Regions from separate parts of the Kribbella sp. NPDC049174 genome, predicted to be linked through region 2. Evidence: riboswitches for the same ligand, from Rfam matches in the RefSeq annotation. Region 2 holds a riboswitch; each other region holds the start of a gene.

Region 1 (6,884 bases), on a different contig from region 2:
GCCGGCCGCGACCATCGGCCACACCATCGCGTCGCGGTGCACGACGAAGTCGACCACCACCGGCGCGTCGTGGACCGCCATCGCCTTCTCGATCGTCGCGTCGACCGAGTCGCGGTCGGAGCAGCGCAACCCGACACCGCCCATCGCCTCGGCCAGCTTGGCGAAGTCGGGGATCCGGGCCGAGTGCAGGTCGGTGTTGGAGTAGCGCTTGTCGTAGAACAGCGTCTGCCACTGCCGGACCATGCCGAGCGACTGGTTGTTGATCACGGCAACCTTGATCGGGATGCCCTCCAGCGCACAGGTGACGAGCTCCTGGTTGGTCATCTGGAAGCAGCCGTCGCCGTCGATCGCCCAGACGGTCTTGTCCGGGCGGGCGACCTTGGCTCCCATCGCGGCCGGGACGGCGTACCCCATGGTGCCGAGGCCGCCGGAGTTCAGCCAGTGGCCGGGCTTCTCGAACGGCAGGTAGTGCGCGGCCCACATCTGGTGCTGGCCGACGCCCGCGGTGTAGACGGCGTCCGGGCCGGCGATCTTGCCGATCCGCTCGATCACGTACTGCGGGGACAGGGCGCCGTCCTCGGGCTCGTCGTACCCGACCGGGTACTTCGCCCGGACCGACTCCAGCTGGTTGCGCCAGGTGTCGTACGACGGGGTGCGGCCGGAGCTCGCGATCTCGGTCCGGAGCGCGGCGATCAGGTCGGTGATGACCTCCTTGCAGTCGCCCACGATCGGCACGTCGGCGGCCCGGTTCTTGCCGATCTCGGCCGGGTCGATGTCGGCGTGGATCACCTTCGCGTCGGGCGCGAACGAGTCGAGCTTGCCGGTCACCCGGTCGTCGAAGCGGGCGCCCAGGCAGATGAGCAGGTCGGAGCGCTGGAGGGCGCCGACCGCGGAGACCGAGCCGTGCATACCGGGCATGCCGAAGTGCAGGTCGTGCGTGTCCGGCAGTGCGCCGCGGGCCATCAGCGTGGTGACCACCGGGAGGCCGAGGAGCTCGGCGAGCTCCTTCAGCTCGGCGTGGGCGTGGGCCCGGATCACGCCGCCGCCGACGTACAGGACCGGCTTCTCGGCGGCCGCGATCAGCCGGGCCGCCTCACGCACCTGCTTGGGGTGCGGGCGGGTCACCGGCCGGTAGCCGGGCAGCGAGAGTTCGGTCGGCCACTGGAAGTCGACCTTCGCCTGCAACGCGTCCTTGGTCACGTCGACGAGCACCGGACCGGGGCGGCCGGTGGAGGCGATGTGGAACGCCTCGGCGATGGTGGAGGCGATGTCATTCGGGTCGTTGACCAGGAAGTTGTGCTTGGTGATCGGCATCGTGATGCCGCGGATGTCGGCCTCCTGGAACGCGTCCGTGCCGATCGCGGGGCCGGGCACCTGACCGGTGATCGCGACCAGCGGGACCGAGTCCATGTACGCGTCGGCGATCGGCGTCACCAGGTTGGTCGCGCCGGGTCCGGAGGTGGCCATGCAGACGCCCACCTTGCCCGACGCCGAGGCGTACCCCTGGGCGGCGTGGCCGGCGCCCTGCTCGTGACGTACCAGGATGTGGCGGATCTGGGTCGAGTCGAGCATCGGGTCGTACGCCGGGAGGATCGCGCCACCCGGGATGCCGAAGACGGTGTCCACTCCGGCATGTTCCAGTGCGCGGATCAGAGCCTGTGCCCCGGTCAGCTGCTCACTCATGAGTGCCTTCCTTAGTCCTGTCACGTTATGGCTTGTCGCGACCGATCCATCCTCGCTCTTGTTTGTCCTCAGGTCACATCTGGGTCGCAGATAGTCGCCCTGGCAACAAAAAACCCCCTCCGCCGGGTGGGCTGAAGGGGGCGCGCTCGACTCGGTGGTCGCCGTCAGTCGGCGCGCCGCACAAGTACGAGGAGAATCGATCGCATGTAGGCAACATTCGCCGACACACTGCGATCGGGTCAAGTTCGCCGGCAGAGTGTCCCATGATCTGAGATGACTGTCTTAGATACAGACAGCACCCTCGGAGGCTGAGCGGACCAGGCGGGTGTACTTGCCGAGGACGCCCTTGGTGATGTCCGGGGTCTTCGGGGTCCAGCCGGTGCGTCGGTTCTCGAGTTCCTCGGGGCTGACGTGGAGGTCGAGGGTGCGGTTCTTGACGTCGAGGGTGATGCGGTCGCCGTCCCGGACGAACGCGATCGGGCCGCCGTCCACGGCCTCCGGGGCGACGTGGCCGACGCAGAGTCCCGTCGTACCACCGGAGAAGCGGCCGTCGGTGAGCAGCAGGACGTCCTTGCCGAGGCCGGCGCCCTTGATCGCGCCGGTCACGGCGAGCATCTCGCGCATACCGGGGCCGCCCTTCGGGCCCTCGTAGCGGATGACGACGACGTCGCCGGGATTCAGGGAGGCGACCGCGTCCATCGCCCCGCGCTCGCCGTCGAACACCCGCGCGGTGCCCTCGAACACGTCCGAGTCGAAGCCGGCGCTCTTCACCACCGCGCCCTCGGGCGCGAGCGAACCGTGCAGGATGGTGATCCCGCCGGTGCCGTGGATCGGCTTGTCCAGCGAGCGGATGATGACGCCGTCGACATCCGGCGGCGCGATGTCCGCGAGGTTCTCGGCCATCGTCTTGCCGGTCACGGTCAGGCAGTCGCCGTGCAGCAGCCCGGCGTCGAGCAGCGACCGCATCACCACCGGGATACCGCCGACCCGGTCCACGTCCGTCATCACGTACCGGCCAAACGGCTTGAGGTCGCCGAGGTGCGGCACCCGGTCGCCGATCCGGTTGAAGTCGGCCAGCGTCAGGTCGACCTCGGCCTCGCGCGCGATCGCGAGCAGATGCAGTACGGCGTTCGTCGAGCCGCCGAGCGCCATCACCACGGCGATCGCGTTCTCGAAGGCCTCCTTCGTCAGGATCTGGCGAGCCGTGATGCCCTTCTGCAGGAGGCCGACGACCGCCTCGCCGGACTTGCGGGCGTAGCCGTCGCGTCGGCGGTCCACCGCGGGCGGCGCGGCCGAGCCGGGCAGCGACATGCCGAGCGCCTCGGCGGAGGCGGCCATCGTGTTCGCCGTGTACATCCCGCCGCAGGCGCCTTCACCCGGGCAGATCGCCCGCTCGACCGCGTCGACCTCGTCGCGGGTGATCAGGCCGCGGACGCAGGCACCGACCGCCTCGAAGGCGTCGATGATCGTGACGTCCTTGTCGCCGAGCCGGCCGGGCATGATCGAACCGGCGTACAGGAAGACCGACGCGAGGTCGAGCCGGGCCGCGGCCATCAGCATCCCGGGCAGCGACTTGTCACAGCCGGCCAGCAGCACCGAACCGTCCAGCCGCTCGGCCTCCATCACCGTCTCGACCGAGTCGGCGATGATCTCGCGGCTGACGAGCGAGTAGTGCATGCCGACGTGGCCCATCGAGATGCCGTCGGACACGCTGATCGTGCCGAACTCCAGCGGGTACCCGCCGGCCGCGTGCACACCCTCCTTGACCGCCTTCGCGAGCCGGTCCAGGGACAGGTTGCACGGGGTGATCTCGTTCCAGCTCGACGCGACCCCGACCTGCGGTTTCGCCCAGTCGTCGTCACCCATCCCGACCGCCCGGAGCATGCCCCGCGACGCGGTCGCCTCGAGTCCGTCGGTCACTGTCCGGCTGCGTGGCTTCACATCGACCATGGGCCCACTCTATGGCCGCCTGGCTCCTGCACCGGCACCTGGCGTTAGGCCATCTGTTTGGTGACGGCGGCGGCGAAGGCGGTGAGTGCGTCGGGGGCGTTGGTGTAGGCCCAGGGGACGCTCTCGATCCGGCCTTGGGTCAGGGCGGCCTGTTCCATCGCGGCGGCCTTCGCTCCGACGGTCTTGAGAGCGAAGGCCATCGTGCCGTGGGCTGAGATGTCAGCCGGCTCGGACTCGCGGCCGGGGATCAACCACTTGTCGCGGGCGGCGAGCAGGGCGTCCTTCCGGTTGGTGATCTCGCGCGTGTATCGCGCACCCCGCTGGGCCCTCGTCAACTCGCTGTCACTCAGTACGTCGACCCACACCTCGTTGGCCACCATGCCCGCAACCGCACAAAGCGCACTGCCGGGCTGAGCGTTCGCCACCGTCTGATCGCCGAAGCGAACGATCTGGGCGATGTCGAGACCCGACCACTTCGGCGCCAGCGCATGCACCCGACCGCTGTGCGCCTGGTAGCCGGCCGGGTGACGCTCCATGGCGGAGCGGAAGATGTCGTTCTTGTCGTCCATCGACGCCTGCAGTCCGATCGCCACCCACTGCAGCACCTCCCACGGTGCGGCGTCGTCAGGGGCCGCCGCGATGCCGTAGTCCAGCACCTCGGCCGCCGTCCGGAGGATGTCGTGGAAGGTTGCGAACCGCTGCTCGGAGACCTGCTCCGCCCACGCGCCCGTCCGGACCTCCCAGGCCTCGAACACCAGCGTCTGCCCCAGCCACAGCAGCAGGTCCGGGTCACCCGGCAGGGCTTCCAGCCGCAACTCCAACTGCTCGCTGTGCCCGATGGCGGCCTTCCCCAGCCCCATTGCCCGGAACGACCGCAGGTCGGTGCTCTGCGACGACGCCTTGAGCAGCTCGGCTCCGGTCGACAGATCGCCCCCACGCACCGCGGCGTACGCGGCGTCGAGCTCCGGATCGGCCCACGCCTGATCCAGCCGAAGCCCCTCCGCCGCCACTCCCGCCGACGGCCTCCTCGAAAAGATCCCCATACGCGCGATGCTAGGCCTGATCCCGGCCGTCCGGACCAGGTCTGCACCTTCGTGCAATAGGCTCGCACCGAACCGCGACTGGCGAGGGTGGAGCACCACCGGGGAGCGGCTGACAAGCAAGGCGTCGTCCGCCTGGGCGCCTCCGACGTTCTCGGAGGTTGTCCGATGCAGTTGCGCTACGGCATGAATCCCCATCAGTCCGCGTCCGTCACGGCTGTGGATCGCTGGCCGTTCACGGTGGTCAGCGGTACGCCGTCGTACGTCAACGTGCTCGATGCTTTGGCCGGCTGGCAGTTGGTCCGTGAAGCCTCAGGTCTCCTCGGTCTGCCTGCGGCGGCGTCGTTCAAGCACGTCTCCCCCGCCGGCGCCGCGGTCGCCGAGACGGTCAGCGATGCGTACGTGCGGGCGCGGGAGGCGGATCCCAAATCGTCGTACGGCGATTTCGTCGCGGTGTCGCACCCGGTCGACGCGGAACTCGCGGACCGGCTGAAGCGGCTTGTCTGCGACGGGATCATCGCGCCCGGGTACGACGAAGGCGTGGTCGGCGTACTGGCGAGCAAGAAGCGTGGCGCCTTCCTGGTGCTGGAAGCGGATCCCGGCTATCGGCCACCTGCTGTCGAGGTCCGCGAGGTGTACGGCGTCCGGCTGACGCAGGAGCGTGATGAGGCGCCACTGGACCGGTCATCGCTCGACCCCGAGCTGCCGGACAGCGCGGCGCGCGATCTGCTGCTGGGGCTGGTCGTGGCGCGCTACACGCAGTCGAACACGGTCGCGATGGTCAAGGACGGGATGGCGATCGGTATCGGTGCCGGGCAGCAGTCGCGGATCGACTGCACCCGGCTGGCCGGTGAGAAGGCCTCGACGTGGTGGGCCCAGCGGTCGGCCGAAGGCGCGTTGACGAACGTCGCGATGGCGTCGGACGGGGCGATCCCGTTTGTCGACAACATCGTCGAGGCGCACCGGCACGGGGTTCGGTACCTGGCCGAGCCGGGTGGATCGATCCGCTCGGCTGAGGTCGCCGCGGCGTGCGCGGAGTTGGGGATCAGCTTGTCGCAGACCGGGGTGCGGTTGTTCCGGCACTGAGGCGGTGGGTGCCTGCGGCAACGGTGTGACGGACTTCGGCGGCGGTCGCACTGGCGTCGAGGTGAGTGGTGTCGATGACGTGGGGCTCGAGGTCGCCCAGGTCGGCGAAGGCTCCGTAGAGACCGGTGATGGCGGCGGCGTCCTTCAGTTCGCCGGTGCCTCGGTCCTGTGCGCGACTAAGGGTGGTGTCCAGGTCGGGGCGGAGTACGACGTACGACAGCGTCCACTGCTCCGCCGCCGCGGCCTGGCGGAACGGCGGCAGGAACCACGGGCCGATGACGCCGTCGACGACCACGTCGTACCCACCGCGTGTGTACGCCGCGACCGCGGCGACGATCGCGTCGACGACCACTTCGTTCTGCCGCTCGGATCCGGGCAGGTACGGCGCGATGAAGCCGGTGCGGATGGCGCGGTAGAACTCGTCCGTCGTCACATGCACCGTCGGCCGCCCGGCGTCGGTGGCGACCAACTTGGCCACGGTCGTCTTGCCCGATCCGGGCGAGCCGGTCAGAAGGATCACGTCGCTCATGCCGCCCGACGCTAGCCAAGCAGGCCGGAGAATTGCAGTCTTTTGTTTTCCGCCGGCATCAGCCGCCCGCCACACTCGGCAGGATCATCAGCTCGTCGCCGTCCTTGAGCGTCGTCCCGAGTCCGTCCAGATCCCGGATGTTGTCGTTGCCCAGGTAGATGTTGACGTGCCGCCGGACGGCGCCCTGCTCGTCGGTCAGCCGTCGCCGCAGGACCGGGTCCAGTGCGGCGACGACCTCTCCGACGGTGGCGCCGTCGACCTCGACCCGCTCAGCACCGCCCGCGAACGGTCTGAGCACGGTCGGCAGCTTGATCCCGATCGCCATCTCAGCCCACTACGGCGGCGCGGACGGTCAGCACGTCCGGGAGGTGCCGGGCGACCTCGGTCCACGTGTCGCCCGCGTCAGCACTGGCGTAGACGCAGCCGTCACGCGTGCCCAGATACACACCGGCCGACTCGGCCGCGTCCGTGCACATGGCGTCCCGCAGCACCGGCGCGTACGACGGCACGTCGGGCAGCCCAGTGCTCAGCGCCTCCCAGGTGGAGCCGGCGTCGCGGGAGCGGAAGACCCGGCACTTCGCGTCGGTGGGGATCCG
Region 2 (6,884 bases):
GAGCTCGACTGCTTCGAGTGTGCTGGTCTCGTGCGGCGTGATGGCCCAGGTCGCACCGTCGAACAGGTCTGCTCGTGCGGCGAGGGGCCCGTTCCGCTCCGACCCCGCCATCGGGTGACTGCCGACGTACCGGCTGAGGTCGCCGGTCAGGCGCGCCGCGTCGGCGAGCGGCTTCGACTTGACGCTCGCGGCGTCGGTGACGATCGCATCGGTCTGCTCGAGCTGCTCGGCGACGACCTCACCGACATGATCCGGCGGTACGGCGACCACCACGAGCTGCGGCTCGATCTGGACCAGCCGCGACCCGGCCCCGATCCGCTCGGCCATCAGCGCGTTGTCCGGGTCGGCGTCGACCAGTTCCACCACCACGCCCAGCCGGGCCAGCGCGAGGCCGATCGACGTACCGATCAGGCCGGCACCGACGATCCGGACCGGCCCGCGCAGCTCGGTCATGGGGCCTCCCGGCCTGGACTGAGGAGCGCAGGGAGCGAAGCGACTGGAGTGACGAGGGAAGGCCGGGAGCCAAGGCCCCATGACCACGCCGGTGCCGAAGGCCCGGCCAAAAGCACCGTCACTGCGACCCTCACTGGGCGCCCGTCAGATCCGGACGGAGAGCGACCGCACCGTGCAGGTAGACGTGCTGGATCTTCTCCCGGGACCGCGAGGACTCGGCGTGCACCATCATCCGGACCACCCGCGGCAGCGCGTGCGGAACGTCGATCTCCTGCATGCACATCAGCGGTACGTCGGTCAGCCCGATCTGGCGCCCCGCCACGGCGGGAAACTCCGAGTGCAGGTCCGGTGTGACGGTGAACAGGATGCTGATCAGGTCCTCGCGGTCCAGATCGTTCGCCTCCAGGACCGCCTTCACCAGCTCGGCGGACCGCTCGAGCAGGTGCTCGCGCTCGTCCACCTCCAGCTGGGTGGCCCCCCGGATCGCCCGTACCGCCACGTGCTCGCCTCCTTGGTCGTCTACCCCAACCCTAGGTCAGAGTAGCCACGGAGTGGACAGCCGTCTCGGATTGTGCCTCGGCGGCGTCGACGGTCTGCTCCAGCAGGAGGGCGATCGTCATCGGTCCGACCCCGCCCGGGACCGGTGTGATCAGGCTCGCCACCGCGGCCGCCTCGTCGAAGTGGACGTCCCCGACGTTGCCCTCGTTGTACCCGGCGTCGACCACCACCGCACCCGGCTTCAGCCAGTCATCGCGGACGAAGTTCGGCTTGCCGACCGCCGCCACCACGATGTCCGCGGTCCGGACGATGTCGGGCAGGTTCGTGGTCCGGGAGTGGGTGTAGGTGACGGTCGCGTTCGATGCCAGCAGCAACATCCCGGCCGGCTTACCGAGGATCGGGCTGCGGCCGATGACGACCGCGTGCGCTCCGGCGATCGGTACGTCGTACGCCTCGAGCAGCCGCAGGATGCCGCCAGGCGTACAGGACCGGAACCCGGGCTCGCCGAACGCCATCGCGGCGAACGCGTGCATGGTCACGCCGTCGACGTCCTTGGCCGGGTCGATCGCCTCGAACGCGGCCCGCTCGTCGATCTGCGCCGGGACCGGGTGCTGCAGCAGGATCCCGTGCACCTCCGGGTCCGCGGAGAGCTTGTGCAGCTCATCGACCAGCTCCTCGGTCGTGGTCTCCGCGGGCAGTACGACGCTCCGTGACCCGATGCCGGCCTTCTTGCTCCGGCTCTGCTTCATCCGCACGTACGTCGCCGACGCGGGGTCGTCCCCCACCAGCACGGTCGCCAGACACGGCTGCACGCCGGTCTTCTCCTGCAGGATCCGGGCCCGGTCAGCCGCCTTCGCCACCATCTCGGCGGCGAGGTCGGTCCCGATCATCAACTTGGTCATCCGCGCACTCCTTCGGGCATCGAGAGGGTGCCCAGGCGCGCGGCGAAGCCGGATCTACCAGCAGACCGTTCCCCGGTGGTTGTCCACCTCAACGCCAGTCGCGGTCCGTGGACAAGCCTACGCGACGAACCAGGAGCGGCAGTCCTCCAGCCCTTCGACCCGGACGGATCCGCCGGCCCAGTCCTCGCGGGTGAGACGGAGCCGGTCCGAGATCACCGGCTGACCGTCCAGAACGTCCCGGGAGATGCCGTCCGGGCGATAGCCCAGCTTCCGGGACACCCCTTGCGAGCCGGCGTTGTCCTGGAACACCTCGGTCAGCGCCGCCACCGCGTCCAGCCCCTCGAAGGCAAGGTGCAGCAAAGCGACCCGCGCCTCGGTGCCGAATCCTTGGCCGTGGTGCGGCACGCCGAGCCAGGACCACGTCTTCACCTCACGGAGCACGGCGAAGTCCTGAGCTCGCAACGCGACGATGCCGAGCGGCGTCCCGTCCCGGAACACGCCGAGTTCCAGCTGCCAGTTCTGCGGAGTCCACGAGGCCAGGGAGCTCCAGTACCCCTGCAGCACACTCCGGGCGCGTTCGGCCGGTGGCACCTCTGTCCACGGGGTCAGGAAAGGCCGCTCCCCTGGCTTGTGGACGCCATTTGCGGCGACGTCGGCCAGCGCGGCGAGTTCCTCCTCGTCGGGCTGCCGGAGGACGAGGCGGTCGGTGGTCAGCCGGAGGCGGCGCAGTGGCCAGTGGTCGGTCAGCACGCCGCCATCCTGGGCTGTAGTCATAGTCCGGGCAACCTAGTTTCCGGGCCGGTGCAGGATCACTTCGTGGACCTGCGGCGGTACGGCGCCGGACGCCCAACTGATCCGGATCGCCTCGATGGTGGTGGCCGGGATCGTCACCGCGCTGTAGGCAGCCCCGACTTGTCCAACCTCCTGCCAGCCCGCACCGGTCCGAATCTCCAGCCGGCCGACGCCGGTCGCAGTGCCGGCCTGCAGCACAGTGATCCGGTCGACCGCGGTGGCCGAGGACAGTGCAACAGTGAGCGCGTCATCCGTCGTCGGGGCCGTCGCCGCGACGTACGCCGTACGCACGTCACCGTCGACCGCGTCACCGAATGACGAGCCTGTCGCCGGAGCCGGCGTACCTGTTGCCGTGAGCACCAACTCGGAGCCGTCGGTGACCTGGATCGAGAACTCCCGGACCACGAGCCAGTACGACGGGTTGTCGGCCAGGGCTCGGTAGCGGACGTACCGGGCCGTGGTGTTGGCAGTGAAGCGAACCTCCGCAGTGGTGGCACGCGTGAGCTCGGTCCAGCTGGAGCCGTCAGTGGAGTACTCGAGGACGCCGGAGTGGATGTAGTCCTGCGGGCTGCCCGACTTGCCCATCAGTACGGCGATGTCGCCGATGGCACGGGGTGCGCCGAGATCGACACGGATCTCGTCACCGGCCACCGGCGCACCGTTGCTCCAGAAGAACGTCGACTCGTCGCCGTCGATCATCCGGTCGGGGACGTTCTCGGCGTACGTGCCCTGCGAAGCCGACGCCGTACGTCCAGGCTCGATGCCCATCCACTGGTCGTGGACCCGGCCGGCCTCGGTCAGGAACGCGTCGGCCACGCCCTCGCCGATCCTCGGGTAGGTGTTGGAGTGCGGCAGGCGGGTGTCACGGATCGCCTCGGCTTGGGTGACCAGCTGATCGATCCGCTGCCGGCTCGTCCACGCGGCCGCGCCGTTGCCGTCGGCCACTTCATCGAGCAGCCGCAGCGACCGCTCCAGCGCTTGACCCCACAGCACGGTCGCGTCGAGCCACGCCTTTGCTTCGTCAGCGAACGCTGGGTCCTGCACACCGCGACGGAGCTGCGCGGGTGCCTTCTCGATCGCGGTGAAGTAGGGCTTGATCGCCGCGATCGCCTCGTCGCGATCCCCTGCCGTCCAGGTCGTCCAGAACTTCTGTGTCTTCGCCGCCAGCACCGGCGCGCTCTCCGGGTGCAGCGTCGAGTCGTAGGTGTTGAGGTCGGCGAAGACCTCGAGCGCCGCGATCGTCTTGTCGTCTCCCCCGGCGCGTTCGGCGATCGCCCGGTGCCAGGAGGCCTGTTCGTCGTACCGGGCCGGGTTCCAGCCGAGCTCGGCGAACGAGTAGAGGGCGAGCTTGCTGACCGCGGCCTGGTTCATCGGGTTCGAGATCACGCCGGCGACGTGCTCGGCGATCCCGGGCCCGCGACCGCTGTAGTCGGCGAGCAGGATGCGGCCGGCCGCGTAGTCGTTGACCGGATAGTTGTCCCAGATCAGGATGTCGTGGCCGAACACGGCCTTGGCCTGGGCCGCTTGTGCGGTCGTGATCGTGCGCGGGACGACGCCGATACCGGTCCAGTGCACAACCACCGCACTGTCGAGCTGCTCCCGCAGCGCCTTCTTGTACGGCGTCTCGGACACGTTGTAGTACTCGGTCGGAACCATCTGCAGCGGGGCGAGATCCGGCTTGCTCGCGACCCACTCGCGCTGGATCCGGTTCAGCAGTTCGCTCTGCGCCTGACCGGCCGCACCGCCGCCGGTGCCGTACTTCTCCCGGTCCTCCGGGCAATGCCAGGTGTTGTAGTCGATGTCGTCCAGCGGCACGTTGAACGCCCGCGCACCCAGCGCGTAGAGCGCCTCGAACTTCGCGATCAGCGCCTGGTAGTCGCTGTCGGAGGTGTAGCAGATCGACAGGCCGGGCGAGAGCGCGAAGGTGAAGTCGACCTTGTTGCGCCGGCCCCGCTCGATCAGTTCGCCGAGCTCGGCCAGCTTGTCGGCCGGGTACGGGTCGCGCCACTGCTCGCGGTGGTACGGGTCGTCCTTGGGCGCGTACTCGTAGGTGTTCATCCGGTGCGCGCCGAGGTAGTCGAGGTGATCGAGCCGGTCGGCGTGCGACCACGGCGTACCGTAGAAGCCCTCGATCGAGCCGCGGTACCGCATCGTCGGCCAGTCGCGGATCTCGACGCCGTCCACCTCGTTGCCCTGGACAAGCTGTGCGAACGTCCGCGCGGCGTAGTACGTGCCGTCGGTGTCGACGCCGTCGAGCACGACGTGCTTGCGGCCGATGGCGAGGACGTAACCCTCGGCCGGTAGCCCGTCGGCAGGCTCGACGTTCAACTGCCGCAGCGCCTGCTCGCTCCCACCCAACCAGATGGTCACGTCGGCGGGCTGATCACGAACGATCCGTACGCCGGCCTGCTCGAGCGACTCGCGGACGATGCGTTCGGCGTCCGGGTCGGTGGTCGGGCCGTGAACCAGGCCGACGGTCCGGCCGAGGTGGAACCCGTCCGGGCGGGTGATGGTCTGCTGAGGTTCTGGCGTCACCGGCGCCGCCCCCTTCGTGGTGCCGGCCAGGGCGACAGCGGCCGGGACGGTCATGGACTGGACGACAAGCGCGAGCAACAGCAGCAGAGCGAGACGGCGCATGAGCAACTCCTCGGGCGGAAGGCGTTTGCTCTTACCATCCACTCAGTGCGCAGACCTGCTCGTCAAGCGCCTGGCGTGACCAGTTCCAGTCAAGAAGGCCGACCGTTGGTCCGGAGCCAGTCAGAGCAGACCGGCGTGGTCCAAGGCCAGGTAGGCGGAGTCGATCCCGGTCATCGCGCCGGGCGTGCGCAACTCGGCCCGGAACTGCGCGACGGTGAGCTCGACCGGGACGCAGTCCTCGAACTCGTCCAGCGCCTGGCGACCGTCGGGACGGCAGCCGCGGGCGATGCCGATGTACTTGCGAAAGACCGAGGACGCCGCCGCCCAGGTCCAGGTCACGACCTCGAACGACTCGCAGGTGTACCCGGTCTCCTCCTCGAGCTCGCGGGCACCGGCCACGGCCGGGTCCTCGCCGACCTCGACCAAGCCGCCCGGCAGGTTGGTGACGACCTGATCAGGCCCCGGCCGGAAGATCCGGATCGTCACGATCCTGCCCTCCGGCGTCAACGGCAGCACGGTGATCCCGGACGTGATCCCGTCAGCGGTCTTCGGCCCGAAGACATCCCAGTCCGCCTCCCGCCCATCCGGCAACCGATACCGCCGCTGATTCACCGTCAAATACCCATTGAACCCCGACCGCTCCTCCAGCAGCTCCCACACCGCCGGGTCCTGGGGCTGACGCGACTCAGCCGCCACGGAGTCCGCGGCGGCTGAGCCAACTACCGAATCGTTCACAGCGGGCGGTCGTTGTCCGGCTCTTCCGGCGGGGCGACCGGTACGTCGTCGTCGGCCGGTGCGACCGGGGTGTCACCGGCCGCCTCCGCGCTCTCGTCGGTCTCCTCCGCCTTGTCGGCGGCAGGCTCCGTCGGCGTGGTGTCCGCGGTGGACTCGGACAGGATCCGCGCCAGCGTCTCCTCCGAGATCCGCTTGAACTTGCGCACCTGGGTCCGGGTCCGGTCCAGGACGGCGACCTCGATCTGGTCCGGGGTCAGCTCGCGGACCTCGTTGCTGTCGTGCCCGAGCGCGTCCACCGCCAGCCGGAGCGCCCCGGCCAGCGAGATGCCCTCCTGGTAGTGCTCGCCGACGTAGTCCGCGACCTGCTCGGCCGGCCCGCCCATCACGGCGTACCCGCGGACGTCCGCGATCGAGCCGTCGTAGGTGAGCCGGTAGATCTGGTCCTCGGCCGTACTGGTGCCGATCTCGGCGACCAGGATCTCCACCTCGAGCGGCTTCTCACCGCCGGAGGAGAAGATCGCGCCCAGCGTCTGCGCGTAGGCGTTGGCGAGCGCCCGGCCGGTGACGTCGCGCCGGTCGTAGGAGTACCCGCGCATGTCGGCCAGCCGGACGCCGGCGATCCGCAGGTTCTCGAACTCGTTGTACCGGCCGACCGCGGCGAACGCCATCCGGTCGTAGATCTCGGCCACCTTGTGCAACGCCGGCGACCGGTTCTCCGCGACGAACAGGATGCCGTCGGCGTACTGCAGGGCGATCGCGCTGCGGCCCTTGGCGATGCCCTTCCGGGCGAAGTCGGCCCGGTCCCGCATCAGCTGTTCGGGCGAGACGTAGAACGGAACGCTCATCGAAGGTGTCGTCCTCTAATCA
Region 3 (6,884 bases), on a different contig from region 2:
GATGGGGGAACGCCTCGAGATGCCCAATCCGTACCGGGACGAAGAGCTCGCGGAGGCGCTCGAGCTGATCAGCGGCGTGATGTCGGTCGAGGACTGGGAGACCCACCGGCGCCAGGGCCGATCGGAACGCGTCGAAGACCTGCTCACCCGCTTCTTATGAAGGTGTGGTTCCCGCCTGCCGCACCCGTCGCCTCATGACCACACCAGGGATGCCGACCGCAAGCACGACCGGGATCGCGGCGACGATCCCGAACCAGAGAAACATGGCGAGGTAACCGTAGGCCGCGTTGTCCACGTCCGAGTCCGCCTTGACCAGGAGCACAACGCTCACCACGAACGCAACCACCATCAGGACCGCGATGACGATCGCGACCCAGACGAGAATGCCCGCCCACCGCCGGTAACCGGCGCTGACTCCGGGCGCTCGCAATGGCACGTACGCCGTCGGCCCACCCGGCTGACCCCCTGGCCACTGTTCAGACATAGGCCAGTTGTACTGCGCCCGGGGGCCACTACGCCTCACCCGGGTGCTTCGATGAGCTGGTTAGACTCGCGCCGGTGATGGGGACAACCGCGGCGGCGATCGCGGAGCAGGTGCGGAGTGGCCGCCGGTCCGCGAGCGAGGTGGTCGAGGAGACGCTCGACGCGGTCGCGCGGCTTGATCCGATCCTGCACTTCGTCGAGGACCTCGATCCGGTCGGTGCCCGCCAGGCCGCGCGGACCCTGGAGGTGGCCGGTCCGCTGGCCGGGGTTCCGTTCCTGCTGAAGGCACGACAGCCGAAGGACTCGCCGATCATCAGCCGGCTGGTCGCGGCGGGCGCGATTCCGATCGGTACGGCGACGCGCGCCCGGTCGGGTGCGGTGTCGCAGACATTCGGGTGGAACGGGCGCGACTACACCCGGAATCCGTGGGATCTGTCCCGGTCGCCGGGTGGGTCGACGGCCGGCGGAGCCGCGGCGGTTGCGGCCGGCGTCGTACCGCTGGCAACGGGTGGCGACTCGGGTGGTTCACTGCGGATCCCGGCGGCGTTCTGTGGGGTGGTCGGGTTCAAGGGCACCTACGGCCGCATCCCGCGACCGGTCGGCCGGTCCCTGGGTGGATTGACGACGGCCGGTCTGATCGGTGCCGATCTCGACGACGTCGTACTCGCGACGAGTATCGCGAGCGGCCCGCATCGGCTCGACCCGACGGCGCTGCCGCACTGGCCGGTGCCATCCGTTGTCGACCGGCCGTGGCGGGTGGCGTATCGGTCGACGCTCGGCGAGCCCATGGCCGACCCTGCGGTCGACCTACTGATGCGCAAGCTCCTGGACGACTGTGACGTCACCGTCGTCGACGCGCCGCTCGAACTCCTCCCGCCCGATGACGCGTGGCAGGCGTTGTGGGACCTGGATTCGGGTCGCGGCGTCGAGGCTGCCGCGGCGAATCGTGCTCGGGAGGTCCGGGATCACAACAACACCGCGCTGGCTGATCTGTTCGAGTTGGTGGACGCGCTGGTCACGCCGACGACGCTGACTGTTGCCCATGGCTACGACCAGCACGAGCCGAACATCGTCACCGGGGATCCGTGCTGGGGGTTGAACGTGACCGGTCATCCCGCGGTGAGCGTCCCGGCGGGGTTGCTGGACGGACTGCCGGTCGGCGCGCAGGTCGTTGCCGCGCACGGATTCGACGACGTCGCGGTTGCGGTGGCGAGACGGCTCCAGGTCGAGTTGCCGCAGCCGGCGGTTTATCGGGGGTGATCGGCTCGCCAGGATTTGATCAGTTGTTCGAGGTCCTTGTGGATGAAGGCGAAGAAGTCGGCTGCTTCTGTCAGGCGTTGGCCGACCGTGCTGTCCGGGCCGAACAGGTCGGCGCCGGAGCGGCTGGTGGATTCCCACTCGGCGAGGGAGTTGTTGCGGCGCTCGAGGATCGCGGAGAACACGTCGTCGCGGATCCGGTAGTGATCCTTGCGCGAACCGGGGATCCGCTCCCGGGAGATGAAGCCGACCTGCAGCAGTTGCCGGACGGCGCCCGACACCGCCGGCTGGCTGATTCGCAAGGACTCAGCCAGCTCGGCGGACGTCAGCATGCCGGTCGGGCTGACCAGCATCCGCCCGATCACCCGGGCGGACATCGTCGGTACGCCGCTGTTCCCCAGCACTCCGGCGAATCGCTCGACGAACTGACTGATCTCTTCCGGGGTCGGGTCAGGCGGCATGCACGCACCCTACCGCAACTATTACAACTTTCTGATAGTTCGAGGCGTCAGCTGAGCTCGAGACCCGGGTACAGCGGGTGCTTGTCGAGCAGCTCGGCCGAGGCGGCCTTGGTCTTGTCCGCGACCCCGTCGGCCAGCACGTACTTCGCCTTCGACGGCGCACCGGCCGACGTCGTGGTCGGCGTGGTCGAGGACAGCACGTCCACGATCAGCTCGGCGACCCGGTCGAACTCGTCGGCCCCGAAGCCGCGCGTGGTCAGCGCAGGCGTACCGATCCGGACACCCGAGGTGTACCAGGCACCGTTCGGGTCCCGCGGTACGGCGTTCCGGTTCGTCACGATGCCCGAGTCGAGCAGCGCCGACTCGGCCTGCCGCCCGGTGATCCCGTACGACGACACGTCCAGCAGCACGAGGTGGTTCTCGGTGCCGTCGGTGACGAGCTTGACGCCACGCTTCATCAGGCCGTCGGCCAGCGCGACCGCGTTGTCCGCGATCGCCTGCGCGTACTCCTGGAACGAAGGCTGCCGGGCCTCGGCCAGCGCGACCGCCTTCGCCGCCATGGTCTGGCTGAGCGGGCCGCCGAGCACCATCGGGCAACCGCGGTCGACCGAGTCGGCGTACTCGGGCTGGCACAGCACCATGCCGCCGCGCGGACCGCGGAGCGACTTGTGCGTGGTCGTCGTGGTGACGTGCGCGTGCGGCACCGGGTCGAAGTCGCCGGTGAAGACCTTGCCCGCGACCAGGCCGGCGAAGTGCGCCATGTCGACCATCAGGGTGGCGCCGACCTCGTCCGCGATCTCGCGCATCTTCGCGAAGTCGATCTTCCGCGGGTACGCCGAGTAGCCCGCGATCAGGATCAGCGGCTTGAACTCACGCGCCGCCGCGGCGACCTTGGCGTAGTCGAGCAGCCCGGTCTCCGGGTCGGTGCCGTAGGACTGCTGGTTGAACATCTTGCCGGAGATGTTCGGCCGGAAACCGTGGGTCAGGTGACCGCCGGCGTCGAGCGACATGCCGAGCATCTTCTGGTCGCCGAGCGCCTTCCGGAGCTTGCTCCAGTCCTCGTCGGACAGGTCGTTGACGTGCTTCGCGCCGGCCTCGGCCAGCGCCGGCGACTCGATCCGCTGGGCCAGGATCGCCCAGAAGGCGACCAGGTTCGCGTCGATGCCGGAGTGCGGCTGGACGTAGGCGTGCGGGGCGTCGAACAGGGCCCGGGCGTGGTCGGCCGCGGTCTGCTCGACCGTGTCGACGTTCTGGCAGCCGGCGTAGAAGCGGTGCCCGATCGTACCCTCGGCGTACTTGTCGGACAGCCAGTTGCCCATCGTCAGCAAGGTGGCGGGGGAGGCGTAGTTCTCACTCGCGATCAGCTTCAGCGACGAGCGCTGGTCGGCCAGCTCGGCCTTGATCGCGCCGGCGATCGTGGGTTCCACCGCGCCGATCACCTCGAGCGCGTTGCGGTACGCGGCCGATGCGGCGGCGGCATCGAAGGGTTGAGTCATCGTTGTCTCTCCTGCGGTTGCAGTGGGTCGAAGGCACCCAGGCGCACGGTGCCGACGGTTTTCGCTCCCCGGTGGTTCTCCACCTCAGCGCGCCAGTCGCGACGCGCTCACCCTATCGTGCGATCGAGGATCGCCCGGAACGGTGTCGTCCTCGGCAACGTGCCGAACACGCCACCCCAGTCATTGGCCAGCCTGGACGCCACGAACGCGTCCGCGACCTCGGGGGTCGAGTGCCGAATCAGCAGCGAGGCCTGCAGGCACAGGGCCATCCGCGCTGCCAGACGCCGTGCTCCGGCCTCGGCGCCTTCGATGTCAGCAAGCGCTTGCAGTACGTCGTTCACGGCGGCGTCGAGCCGATGGTCGGCGCCCTGGACCGTGGCCAGCTCGGTCAGCCACGCCTCCAGCGACTCCGGCCGGCGCAGCGCCCGCAGTACGTCGAGTGCGTTGACATTGCCCGACCCTTCCCAGATCGAGTTGAGCGGCGACTCCCGGAACAGCAACGGCATCCCGGACTCCTCGACGAACCCGTTCCCGCCGAGACACTCGAGCGCCTCGGCCACCATGAACGAGGTCCGCTTCGACACCCAGAACTTCGCCAGCGGCAACGCAATCCGCCTGAAGGCAACCTCCTGCTCCGCGCGACCGGGGGTTGTAGGAGCGGTGGGGACGGGCTGGGACGCATCCACGGCTGCGGCGAGGCGCATGGCGAGGGCCGTGCCGGCCTCGCTCTCCAGCGCCAGATCGGCGAGCACGTTCTGCATCGCCGGCTTGTCCGCGAGCAACCCACCGAAGGCGGAGCGGTGGCTCGTGTGCCACACCGCCTCCACCAGCGCGCGCCGCTGGAGAGCAGCGGATCCGAGGACGCAGTCGAGCCGGGTCGCGGCGACCATCTCGATGATGGTGCGGACGCCGGCGCCCTCGTCGCCGAGCCGGTATCCGACGGTGCCGCGGAACTCGACCTCGCTGGACGCGTTCGACCGGTTGCCGAGCTTGTCCTTCAGCCGCTGCAGGGCAAACGCGTTCCGGTTGCCATCGGCAAGGACCCGCGGTACGACGAAACAGCTCAGTCCCTCCGGTGCCTGGGCGAGCACCAGGAAGACGTCGACCTGCGGCGCCGAGCAGAACCACTTGTGCCCGTTGAGCTGGTACTCGCCGTCGCTCCCGGTCGGCGTCGCGGTGGTGAGATTCGCCCGGACGTCGGACCCGCCCTGCTTCTCGGTCATCCCCATCCCGGCGAGCACGCCGGTCTTCTCGGCCGCGGGCAGCCGGCGGACGTCGTACCGGGTGGACGCGAGTTGCGGGATCCACTCCTTCGCGAGCCGCTCGTCGGCCTTCAGCGCGGGCACGGCGGCGTACGTCATCGAGATCGGGCAGCCGTGACCCGGCTCGACCTGGGACCAGAGGTAAAAGCCGGCGGCGCGGGTCAGGTGCGGCGACGGCTGGTCGCTGGTCCAGGGCGCGGCCTGGAGGCCGAAGCCGACGGCCTGCTCCATCAGCCAGTGCCACGACGGGTGGAAGTCGACCTCGTCGATGCGGTGCCCGTAGCGGTCGTGGGTGCGCAGCACGGGTGGATTCTGGTTCGCCGGGAGCGCCTGGGAGAGGGCCTCCTCGGACCCGGCCAGCTCGCCGATCCGGTGCAGACCGGGATCGTCCGCGACGCCGCCGTACGGACGCAGAGCGTCACCGAGCGCCGTGTCCCGGGTGAAGAAGTTCACCCCCCGCAGTGGGGGAGCCTGATTCGTTACCGCGAAAGGGTCCGCCATGTCAGTACGGTAAGCGGTATGGCACGTTCTGGGGCAGGACCCACTGGTGGGAGCTCCCTCTCATTGGCATGGGTCCGCAGAATCCCGGCGACGACCTGGAAGCTTGTGACCCAGACCGTCGGCGTCTGCCTGCGCTACCGGGTCACCGGGCTCGCGGCCGAGGGGGCGTTCTTCGCCATCCTCTCGCTGCCGCCGCTGATCTTCGGACTGGCCGGAAGCCTCGGGTACATCGCGAGCCGGTACTTCGAGGTCGAGACGATCGACGAGATCAAGCAGCAGATCGCCGTGCTGGCGGCCCGGGCGCTGACCGACGACTCGGTCCAGGGCGTGATCGTGCCGACCCTGAACCAGGTCCTGAACGGCGGCCGGCCGGATGTCATCTCGATCGGTTTCGTGCTCGCGCTGTGGTCCGGCAGCCGGGCGCTGAACGTGTTCGTCGACACCATCACGATCATGTACGGGATGGGCGGCAAGCGCGGCATCGTCCGGACCCGCGCGCTGTCCTTCTCGCTGTACTGCGCCGCCCTCGTGATCGGCGTGATCGTGCTCCCGCTGGTGCTGGCCGGTCCGGACGCGGTGGCCGCGGTGCTTCCGCACCGGCTGGACTTCCTGAACCAGCTGTACTGGCCGGTCGTCACGATCCTGTCGGCGGGCTTCCTGAACACCCTCTACCACTTGTCGGTGCCGGTGCGGACGCCGTGGGTGTCCGACCTGCCGGGGTCGTTCCTGGCGTTGTCGATCTGGATCCTGGGCAGCTTCGTGCTGCGGTGGATCCTGCAGAGCACAGTCGGCGGTACGTCGATCTACGGCCCGCTGGCGGCGCCGATCGCCGTACTGATGTGGCTCTACATGACGGCGATCGCGGTGCTGATCGGTGCTGCGCTGAACGCGGTCGTGGACCGGTTGTGGCCGCACAAGTCGCGGGCGGCCGAATCGGCGTCCGAGGTCCAGGCCGGCAAGGACGCCGAGGACGAGGTGGAGCCGGTGATGAAGGCCGAGCCGGAGCCGCACCACGGCCACCCGCTGACCCCGCTCGAGCCGCCGGAGCCCGTCGTACCGGCCGACGGCGTGAAGCCTGAATCGCCGCCGGACGACGCACCCCGGCCGACGGAGAAGCCGCCTCGGCCGGCGGACGGTGCGCCGCGGGCGGAACGCAAGCCGGAGCCGGTCGGAAAATCCGGTGCGCAAAGTGAATCCGACGACCTACGCTGACGACATCAGCCGGTCCTCGATCAGGACCGCAGGACGTCGAAGGGAGGCACCCGCCATGAGTTTGGGCCAGGCCCACCGGGCCGACGCTTCCCGCACTGTCCGTCCGCTGAGCTGATCTCGCGGCCGGACCCTCCGAAAGGTTCGCCGCATGTCAGCCACACTCCAGGCCCTGGGACTCGACAGCTCCACGGCCGAATTCCTTGCCGCCGTCC

What was found. A riboswitch is a leader RNA that binds a small molecule or an ion and turns the genes downstream of it on or off. The one in region 2 is predicted to bind ZMP and ZTP.
Region 1: it holds a riboswitch for ZMP and ZTP, as region 2 does, so the genes downstream of both, ACGFIF_RS23275 (5-aminoimidazole-4-carboxamide ribonucleotide transformylase) here and ACGFIF_RS29740 (bifunctional 5,10-methylenetetrahydrofolate dehydrogenase/5,10-methenyltetrahydrofolate cyclohydrolase) in region 2, are expected to answer to the same signal.
Region 3: it holds a riboswitch for ZMP and ZTP, as region 2 does, so the genes downstream of both, ACGFIF_RS09700 (glycine hydroxymethyltransferase) here and ACGFIF_RS29740 (bifunctional 5,10-methylenetetrahydrofolate dehydrogenase/5,10-methenyltetrahydrofolate cyclohydrolase) in region 2, are expected to answer to the same signal.

What each region holds. Positions count from the first base shown of each region.
Region 1 is NZ_JBICSZ010000004.1:246,594-253,477, forward strand. It holds gene ACGFIF_RS23260 (acetolactate synthase large subunit) at 1-1,683, opposite strand, end outside; gene ilvD (dihydroxy-acid dehydratase) at 1,966-3,633, opposite strand; gene ACGFIF_RS23270 (hypothetical protein) at 3,678-4,676, opposite strand; ZMP/ZTP riboswitch at 4,741-4,821, shown strand; gene ACGFIF_RS23275 (5-aminoimidazole-4-carboxamide ribonucleotide transformylase) at 4,842-5,759, shown strand; gene ACGFIF_RS23280 (AAA family ATPase) at 5,719-6,288, opposite strand; gene ACGFIF_RS23285 (MoaD/ThiS family protein) at 6,347-6,613, opposite strand; gene ACGFIF_RS23290 (WD40/YVTN/BNR-like repeat-containing protein) at 6,615-6,884, opposite strand, start outside.
Region 2 is NZ_JBICSZ010000006.1:498,206-505,089, reverse strand. It holds gene ACGFIF_RS29750 (prephenate dehydrogenase) at 1-453, opposite strand, end outside; gene aroH (chorismate mutase) at 584-952, opposite strand; gene ACGFIF_RS29740 (bifunctional 5,10-methylenetetrahydrofolate dehydrogenase/5,10-methenyltetrahydrofolate cyclohydrolase) at 984-1,853, opposite strand; ZMP/ZTP riboswitch at 1,876-1,965, opposite strand; gene ACGFIF_RS29735 (GNAT family N-acetyltransferase) at 1,971-2,627, opposite strand; gene ACGFIF_RS29730 (beta-N-acetylglucosaminidase domain-containing protein) at 2,640-5,282, opposite strand; gene ACGFIF_RS29725 (NUDIX hydrolase) at 5,403-5,942, opposite strand; gene prcA (proteasome subunit alpha) at 6,014-6,862, opposite strand.
Region 3 is NZ_JBICSZ010000001.1:2,054,209-2,061,092, reverse strand. It holds gene ACGFIF_RS09720 (ATP-binding protein) at 1-160, shown strand, start outside; gene ACGFIF_RS09715 (hypothetical protein) at 155-484, opposite strand; gene ACGFIF_RS09710 (amidase) at 562-1,743, shown strand; gene ACGFIF_RS09705 (GbsR/MarR family transcriptional regulator) at 1,731-2,201, opposite strand; gene ACGFIF_RS09700 (glycine hydroxymethyltransferase) at 2,249-3,697, opposite strand; ZMP/ZTP riboswitch at 3,726-3,807, opposite strand; gene ACGFIF_RS09695 (acyl-CoA dehydrogenase family protein) at 3,805-5,460, opposite strand; gene ACGFIF_RS09690 (YhjD/YihY/BrkB family envelope integrity protein) at 5,566-6,672, shown strand; gene rsgA (ribosome small subunit-dependent GTPase A) at 6,821-6,884, shown strand, end outside.